DNA from 2 places in the Mesorhizobium sp. ArgA1 genome. Region 1 is predicted to be linked to the other one. Evidence: predicted binding sites of a transcription regulator. Region 1 holds the regulator's gene; the other holds the start of a gene.

Region 1 (4,422 bases):
ATGGAATCTGATGGCCTCAGTGAATTTTTTCGGGACTCGCAATAAACAATGACAGCGCGGCCTGCTTCTGCCAATATTTGCTGGTGTCACCGACCGCCCTCACTATCATGAGGCGGGAGGAGGACCGGGAGGAAACAAAAAAGATGTCGGTTGGAATCCGCCACGACGATCTGCGCCGTCGCAACCGTGCGATGGTGATTTCGGCCGTGCGCCGGGCCGGCCAGCCGTCGCGCACCGAGATCGCGGCGACCACTGGCCTCAGCCATTCGACCATATCGGCAATCTCGTCCGACCTGATTGCGGAAGGCATCCTGGCCGAGAGCAAGCCAGGCGAGACCGGCGCGCTGAAACGCGGCCGGCCGCAAGTCGGCCTGGGCCTCAATCCGGAAGCGGCGGCGGTGATGACCGTGGTGCTGTCGCTTAATTTCCTTTCCGTCACTGTCATCGACTATGCCGGCCAGGTGGTCGCCGAGGAGCAGCGCCGGCTGGATACGTTGACCATGCCGCGCGACGAGCTGATCGGCGAATGCACGGCAATCGTGCGGCGGCGGCTCGAGGACCCCGACCTCGATGTCCAGAGCATCGCCCGCATCGCCATGGGCATCCAGGGCATCACCGATTCGCAGGCGCGCGCCATGCTGTGGTCGCCGATCACGCCGCTGACAGACATTGCATTCGCCGACATACTGGAAGCGGAATTCGGCATACAGGCCACCATGGAAAATGATTGCAACATGATGGCGGTGGCGCTGCAATGGCGCCAGCCTGAGCGCTATCGCGATGATTTCATCGCCATCCTGCTCTCGCACGGCATCGGCATGGGGCTGGTGCTGAAGGGCGAGCTGTTCACCGGCACCCATTCGTCGGGCGGCGAGTTCGGCCACATGATCCATCGGCCCGGCGGCGCGCTGTGCCGCTGCGGGCGGCGCGGCTGCGTCGAGGCTTATGCCGGCAACTACGCCATCTGGCGCAGCGCCAAAATGATGAGCGAGGATGCCGAACCGGTCGATGTCGGCGACGCCGACATGCGGGCGTTGGCTGCACGTGCCCGCGAGACCGATGGCCCCGAGCGCGAAGCCTACCGCAAGGCCGGCGAGGCGCTCGGCTTCGGCCTCGGCAGCCTGTTCGCGCTGATCGATCCGGCACCGGTCGCGATGGTCGGCGTCAGCGCCGCCGCCTTCGACCTGATCGAGCCGGCGCTGCGCGGGGCGATCGCCCAGACCGCCGGCGGCCAGCACTCGAAATCGATCTCTTTCGACACCGAGCCGAACGAATTGCCGCTGATCCGCGAAGGCTGCGCCATGCGCGCGCTGACCTTTGTCGACCAGGAGATTTTCGCGCCGGGCGTGCAGGCGCGAGCGGGCGCTGGAAAGAGCGTTGCCTGATCAGTCTTCCCTGATCGCATACCCCGCGCCACGGATGGTGCGGATCACATCCGGCATGCGGCCATTGTTGACAGCTTTGCGCAGGCGCCCGACATGCACGTCGACCGTGCGCTCGTCGATATAGATCGTCTCGCCCCAGACATTGTCGAGCAACTGGCTGCGCGAGAACACCCGGCCGGGGTGGCGCATCATGAATTCGAGCAGCCGGAACTCGGTCGGCCCCAGCCGTATCTCGCTCTTCTTGCGGTAGACGCGGTGCGACTCGCGGTCGAGCACGATGTCGCCGACCTTGAGCACGCTGGACAGAACTTCGGGCTTGGCGCGGCGCAGCAGCGCCTTCACCCGCGCCATGAACTCCGGCGTCGAGAACGGCTTGACCAGATAGTCGTCGGCGCCGGTGGACAGGCCGCGCACGCGGTCGCTCTCTTCGCCGCGCGCGGTCAGCATGATGATCGGCAGCCGCTCGGTCTCTGGCCGCATCCTGAGCCGGCGGCAGAGCTCGATGCCCGACACCGCCGGCACCATCCAGTCGAGCACCAAGAGATCCGGCACGTTTTCCTGCAGCCGGATTTCGGCCTCGTCGCCGCGTGTCACCACCTCGACCTGGTAGCCTTCGGATTCGAGGTTGTAGCGGAGCAGCACGCCCAGCGGCTCCTCATCCTCCACGACCATGATGCGTGGCGCAATCATCAGCAGTTCACCTTTATCAGGGCGATGTGGCCATCGCCGTTTCGTCCTGCTTCGGGCGATTGGCGGGCAATTGCTGGCCGGTCAGCACATAATACGCATTTTCGGCAATGTTGGTGACATGATCGCCGATGCGCTCCAGGTTCTTGGCGCAGAACAGGAGATGCGTGCAGGCCGTGATGTTGCGTGGGTCTTCCATCATGTAGGTCAAAAGCTCGCGGAACACCGAGGTGTATTTGACGTCGATGCGCTCGTCGTCATTCCTGAGCTTCGCCAGCGCTGCCGCGTCTGCCGCAGCATATTCCTCGACAACCCCCTGCACCTGGATCAGCACCAGCTGCGCCATCGCATCGATGGAATGCGACAGGTCGCGCGGCGTGACGCTCAAGCCGACGGTGCCGACACGCTTGGCGATGTTCTTGGCGAGATCGCCGATGCGTTCGAGGTCTCCGGCCATGCGGATCGAGCCGACCACGGCGCGCAGATCGTTGGCCATCGGCTGGCGTTTGGCGATCAGCGTGATGGCGCGGTCGTCGAGTTCGCGCTGGCGCGCGTCCATGATGGCGTCGTCGGAAACGACGCGCTGCGCCAGCGCATTGTCCGAAGTGAGCAGCGCCTTGGTCGAGCCGCTCACCATCGAGCCGGCCAGATCGCCCATGTCGCGGATCAGCTTGCTGATCTGCCCCAGTTCTTCATCGAAGGATGCGACGGTATGTTCACCCATGATCCTGGTCCTCGTGCCTGAAAATTCAACCGCTGGACGGCTCAGCCGAAGCGGCCGGTAATGTAGTCCTGGGTGCGCTTGTCGTCGGGGTTGGTGAACATCTTGTCGGTGGCGCCCTCCTCGACCAGGTAGCCGAGATGGAACATCGCCGTGCGCTGCGACACGCGCGCCGCCTGCTGCATCGAGTGCGTGACGATGACGATCGTGTAGTTCTGGCGCAGTTCGTCGATCAACTCCTCGACGCGGGCGGTGGCGATCGGGTCGAGCGCCGAGCAGGGCTCGTCCATCAGGATCACTTCCGGCGACACGGCGATGGCGCGCGCGATGCACAGACGCTGCTGCTGACCGCCGGACAGGCCGGTGCCGGGCTCCTGCAGGCGGTCCTTGACCTCGTTCCAGATCGCCGCCTTCTTCAGGCTGGATTCGACGATCTGGTCCATGTCGGACTTGCGCTTGGCCAGCCCATGGATGCGCGGACCGTAGGCGACGTTTTCGTAGATCGACTTCGGGAACGGATTGGGCTTCTGGAACACCATGCCGACACGGGCGCGCAGTTCGACGACGTCGATGCTCTTGTCGTAGATGTCGTCTTCGTCCAGCGTGATCTTGCCGGTCACCCGCGCCGAATCGATGGTGTCGTTCATGCGGTTGAGGCAGCGCAGGAAGGTCGACTTGCCGCAGCCGGACGGGCCGATCAGCGCCGTCACCTGGTTCTGTCGGACGTCGAGGTTGACGTCGAACAGCGCCTGCTTCTCGCCGTAGAACACGCCGACCTTGTCGCCGCGCATCTTGATGACTTCGTTCGACTTGGCGTTCATTTTGTCGCCCACTGCGTTTTCAAGGGACTGTTCGGTCATGATGTTCATACCAAATTGCCTTTTTTCTACCAGCGCCGCTCGAACCGGCGCCGAAGCACGATCGCGGTGATGTTCATGGCCATGAGGAAGACGAGCAGGATGATGATGGCGCCGGACATGCGCTCGACAAAGGCGCGTTCGGCCTCGTTTGCCCACATGTAGATCTGCACCGGCAGCGCGGTCGCCGGATCGAAAGGCGTCTTCGGATAGTCGGCGACGAAGGCGACCATGCCGATCAGAAGCAGCGGCGCTGTTTCGCCGAGCGCACGCGCCAGGCCGATGATGGTGCCGGTCAGGATGCCGGGGGCGGCAAGCGGCAGTATGTGCTGGAACACCATCTGCATCTTCGAGGCGCCAAGGCCAAGCGCTGCCGAGCGGATCGACGGCGGCACCGCTGCAAGGGCGGCGCGCGTCGCGATGATGATGGTCGGCAGCGTCATCAGGGTGAGCACCAGGCCGCCGACGAAGGCGGCCGAGCGCGGCATGCCGAGGAAGTTGATGAACACCGCGAGGCCAAGCAGGCCGAAGACGATCGATGGCACCGCCGCCAGATTGTTGATGTTGACTTCGATCAGGTCGGTAAAGCGGTTCTTCTTGGCAAATTCCTCGAGATAGATCGATGCGGCGACGCCGATCGGCAGCGCCAGGAGAAGCACGATCACCATCATGTAGAACGAGCCGATGATGGCCACGCCCATGCCCGACGTCTCAGGCCGGCTGGAGGCGCCATAGGTGAAAAGGCCGGTGTTGAAATGTTCGGCCATCGCGC
Region 2 (4,422 bases), on a different contig from region 1:
CAGCGATATATTCTATCACCCGGAAGGGCGCGCTCGATTCGCTGAAGCACAGGCGCTGGGCGCGCTCGCCGTCGACATGGAAACCAGCGCGCTCTACCGCATCGCGGCGCATTTCGGCGCCCGTGCGCTGTCGCTGCTGACCGTCGTCGACAACATCGTGACCGAGGAGCAGACGGCCTATTCCGAGCGCCAGGCGCTGTTCACCGACATGGCGCGGCTCGGGCTCGACGTGGCGGCAGAAGGCTAGCTTCTCATGCCGCTTCGCGCTTCGGCGCCAGTTCATCCATGTCAGGCCGAGGCGCACGACATCAAGAATCTGTTCGCATCGGACGGCAGCCAGTTCCACCACCGGGGCGGCGGAAAACCCGACGCTGACGATCGTGTCGCTGGCGATCCGCCAGGCCGAATACATCGCATCGCAAAATGTCGGCCAAGGCGATCTGAGTCATCCTCCCGGACCGCTACGCGGAACGCGCATGGGCGCGTTCCGCACTTTTTCTCCCGAGATTGGCTAGGCGCCGACCGGCTGTCCGTCCTTGCGGCGAATGGCGACGACGGAAGGCCGTGGCAACTGGCCGTCTTTGAAGTCGGGCCACAGCGTCTGTACCTTGTCGAGCGTCTCGGCATCTTCCGCGGGGTGCTGCACCGACAGGAAGAGCGTCGTTCCGTCTGGCGTGAAGCACGGCCCGGTCGCCTCCGCGCCGTGCGGGCAAGTGAACAGCAGTTTCGGCAGGCCGCGCGCCGCCCCCTCCGTGTCGACGCCATAGACGCCGTCCGGCAGGTCGAAATCATTGGCCCCGTCGGTCGCCACCCACAGCCGGCCGGCCGGATCGAAGGTGATGTTGTCGGGGCAGACGAACCAGCCATTGTCTGACGTATCCGGATGGAAGGTGGCGCCGATCTTTGCATCCTTTGGATTGCCGCAGAGCACGAACAGGTCCCAGGCATATTTTTCCGCCGTATGGTCGGCATCCGCGCCACGGCCGCCAGGCGGGATCAGTTCGACAATGTGGCCCCACAGGTTCTCCGGACGGGTGTTGGCCGGATTGACCTTCGACTGATCGCGCTTCTTGTTCTTGGTCATCACCGCATAGACGCGGCCGGTCACCGGATTGGTCTCGATATCCTCGGGCCGGTCCATCGGGGTGGCGCCCAGCGCGTCGGCGGCGAAGCGCGTCTTCAGCAGCACCTCGGCCTGGTCGGCAAAACCGTTCTCGGCGGTGAGCTTGCCTTGGCCATGCACCAGCGGCAGCCATGTCATCGAGCCGTCGGCATCGAAGCGGGCGACCGACAGCACGCCGTCATCGAGCAGATCGGTGCCTGAGGCCGGGTTGGCCTTGTCGTAGGCTTTGGCCGAGACGAAGCGGTACATGTATTCGAAATAGTCGTCGTCACCCATGTAGACGACGACGCGGCCGTCCTTGTTGAGGACGACGGTCGAAGCCTCGTGCGACATGCGGCCAAGCGCGGTGCGCTTCACCGGCTTGGACTGCGGGTCGTAGGGATCGATCTCGACCACCCAGTCGAAGCGGTTGGCCTCGTTCGGCTCTTTGTCGAGGTTGAAGCGGTCATGGAAGCGGCCGCGGCCATAGATGTCGGATCCGTCAAAGCCATAACGGTCGAGAAGGTCGGCGGTCGGCGCGTTCTTCGGGTCGCCGCCGAAAATGTCGGACACGCCTTCCTCGCAGGTCAGCACCGTGCCCCAGGGGGTGAAGCCGCCGCTGCAGTTATAGCTGGTGCCGAGCACCTTGGTGCCGGTGGCGTCGGCCGAGGTCTTCATCAGCGCATGGCCTGCGGCCGGTCCGGAAACGGTCATTTCGGTGTTGGCGGTGATGCGGCGGTTGAGCGGGCTGTCGGCCACGGTTTCCCATTTGCCGTCCTTCAGTTGCACTTCGACGATCGAGTGGCCCATGGCGGCCATGCCGAGATCGACCTGTTCCCTGCTCATCGATTTGCCGGCGTCGTCCTCGGTCATCCCTGAAAACATCACATTGGGCGAGATGTACTCATTGTTGACGCAGAGCAGGCCATGGTCGGAATTCACCGTGCCCTTGGGCAGCGGCATGAAGGCGATGTAGTCGCAATTGTAACCGAAACGCTTTTCCTGCTCGTCGGCGGCAACCTTGTTGCCGTCGAACTCTGCCAGGCCGGCGGCAAGCGGATCGCCCCAGCGCGCGACGATGGTGGTTTCATAGCCTTCGGCGGCGGCATGGGTCTTGTCGTAGACCCGCTTCAGTTCGGGAAAGCCGAGTGTCGACTGCGCTGCCGCGGCATGCGTTTCGCCGGCAAACAGTGAGCCGACGAAGCTGCCGCCGGCAAGCAGCGCGCCGGAGGCGAGGCTGCCTTTCAAAACAGACCGGCGCGAGACGCGCTCGGCAATGATTTCGCGGATGACGGGGGAGGATGAAGACGGTGCGTTGGCCATGGTGTCTGCCTCTCAGGGTGGATGTTACGGCGCACCGCTGCCCTAGTCTGCTTCGGCAACATCCGCATGACATGAGAGCAAAGGGTTTTGGAGCAGCCGACGGCGACAGCGGTCGGCCTGCTCAGCCCTTGGTGCAGGTCGAGGCGGTGAAGGCGCCGTCGGGCTGCTTCAGGATGATGTCGAATGACGGGGTGGTCTCGCCGTCCAGCGTGGCTTGCGTCATCGAGACGGAGTTGCCGCCGCTGGTGTAGCCGCCCAGCGGGCCGAGCCAGGTGATCTCGCCATTGGCATTCATCTGATAGTTGTAGCCCTGCGACGCGGTGCCGAACGTCACCGGGCCGCTATAGACATTGCCCTTGATGGTGATGTCGCCGAGGTTGAGGAAGGCGCCGAGCAGGTAGACTTCGCAGCGATAGGTGCCGTCCGGCAGCTTGCCATCGCTGAAATCGGCGCGCGCGCCGCCGCTGGTTGCCATCAGCAGCAGGAAGCCGGAAATGCAGGAGATGCGGGATGTCATCGGGTCACTCGTTTGCGAGATGAGCTTGCCCCATTTTTGCGCCGTGCCGCAATATTGTTCGTCCGCATGCCATTGGCGGAGTTCAAAATCTAGGCAGTTGTCATACTTGGGCAAAAATTGGGCAAAAGCCTTGTGCGCTGCGCAAATTTCCCTCAGTCAATCTTTAACCGGCTGCCTTTGTTTTCTTTAGGCTAATATAATAGGAGCCTGATAACGTTGCGCTATTCCCCTTTTTCCGAGCGGGCCTTTGCGTTTGGCACGGCTGTTGCATTGCAGTGTAGCGGTGCAATCAACCAGCTGGGGAGTCTTCGGTATGAGGGGTAATTTCGCGACAATAACAAAAATGTTTTCGGCCGGCGTGGTCGCTGCCGGCCTGTCGATGTCGTCTCCGGCCAAGGCCGCCGAAGACACGATCAAGGTCGGCATTCTGCATTCGCTGTCGGGGACCATGGCGATTTCGGAGACGACGCTGAAAGACGCCATGCTGATGCTCATCGAGGAGCAGAACGCCAAGGGTGGCCTGCTCGGCAAGAAGCTGGAAGCGGTCGTTGTCGATCCGGCGTCCAACTGGCCGCTCTTCGCCGAAAAGGCGCGCGAGCTGATCTCGAAGGACAAGGTCGCGGCCGTGTTCGGCTGCTGGACCTCGGTGTCGCGCAAATCGGTGCTGCCGGTGTTCTCGGAACTCGACAACATCCTGTTCTATCCCGTCCAGTATGAGGGCGAGGAAAGCGAGCGCAACGTGTTCTACACCGGCGCCGCACCGAACCAGCAGGCGATCCCCGCTGTCGATTACCTGATGAGCGAGGACGGCGGCTCGGTGAAGCGCTGGGTGCTGGAAGGCACTGACTATGTCTATCCCCGCACCACCAACAAGATCCTCGAGGCCTATCTGAAGGCCAAGGGCGTCGCCGCTGAAGACATCATGGTCAACTACACGCCGTTCGGCTTTTCCGACTGGCAGACCGAAGTCTCGGCGATCAAGAAGTTCGGCTCCGCCGGCAAGAAGACCGCCGTTGTCTCGACGGTCAATGGCGACGCCAACGTTCCCTTCTACAAGGAGCTCGGCAACCAGGGCATCAAGGCCGAGGACATCCCGGTCATGGCCTTCTCGGTCGGCGAGGAAGAACTGGCCGGTCTCGACACCGCGCCGCTGGTCGGCCATCTCGCCGCCTGGAACTACTTTGAGAGCGTCGATACGCCCGAAAACAAGAAGTTCATCGCCGACTGGCACAAGTTCATCAAGAATGACAAGCGCACCACCAACGACCCGATGGAAGCCCACTATATCGGCTTCAACATGTGGGTGAAGGCGGTTGAGAAGGCCGGCACCACCGATCCGGACAAGGTCATCGACGCCATGGTCGGCGTGTCCGTGCCGAACCTCACCGGCGGTTATTCGACGATGATGCCGAACCACCACATCACCAAGCCGGTGCTGATCGGCGAGATCCAGGCCGACGGCCAGTTCGAGACCGTGTCG

The links. Region 1 encodes PhoB, which activates phosphate uptake and scavenging genes when phosphate is short. Its sites were predicted from a motif close to TGTCATNNANCTGTCAT; they were not measured.
Region 2: a site for PhoB is predicted at 2,481-2,497, ahead of ACWGTI_RS10745 (PhoX family protein). Genes of this name have one in related genera too.

Annotation. Positions count from the first base shown of each region.
Region 1 is NZ_JBSKBQ010000001.1:1,316,392-1,320,813, forward strand. Features, by position in the region: gene ACWGTI_RS06440 (ROK family protein) at 144-1,385, shown strand; gene phoB (phosphate regulon transcriptional regulator PhoB) at 1,386-2,075, opposite strand; gene phoU (phosphate signaling complex protein PhoU) at 2,092-2,796, opposite strand; gene pstB (phosphate ABC transporter ATP-binding protein PstB) at 2,838-3,662, opposite strand; gene pstA (phosphate ABC transporter permease PstA) at 3,680-4,422, opposite strand, start outside.
Region 2 is NZ_JBSKBQ010000003.1:195,360-199,781, reverse strand. Features, by position in the region: gene ACWGTI_RS10750 (purine-nucleoside phosphorylase) at 1-247, shown strand, start outside; gene ACWGTI_RS10745 (PhoX family protein) at 512-2,425, opposite strand; gene ACWGTI_RS10740 (hypothetical protein) at 2,547-2,942, opposite strand; gene urtA (urea ABC transporter substrate-binding protein) at 3,256-4,422, shown strand, end outside.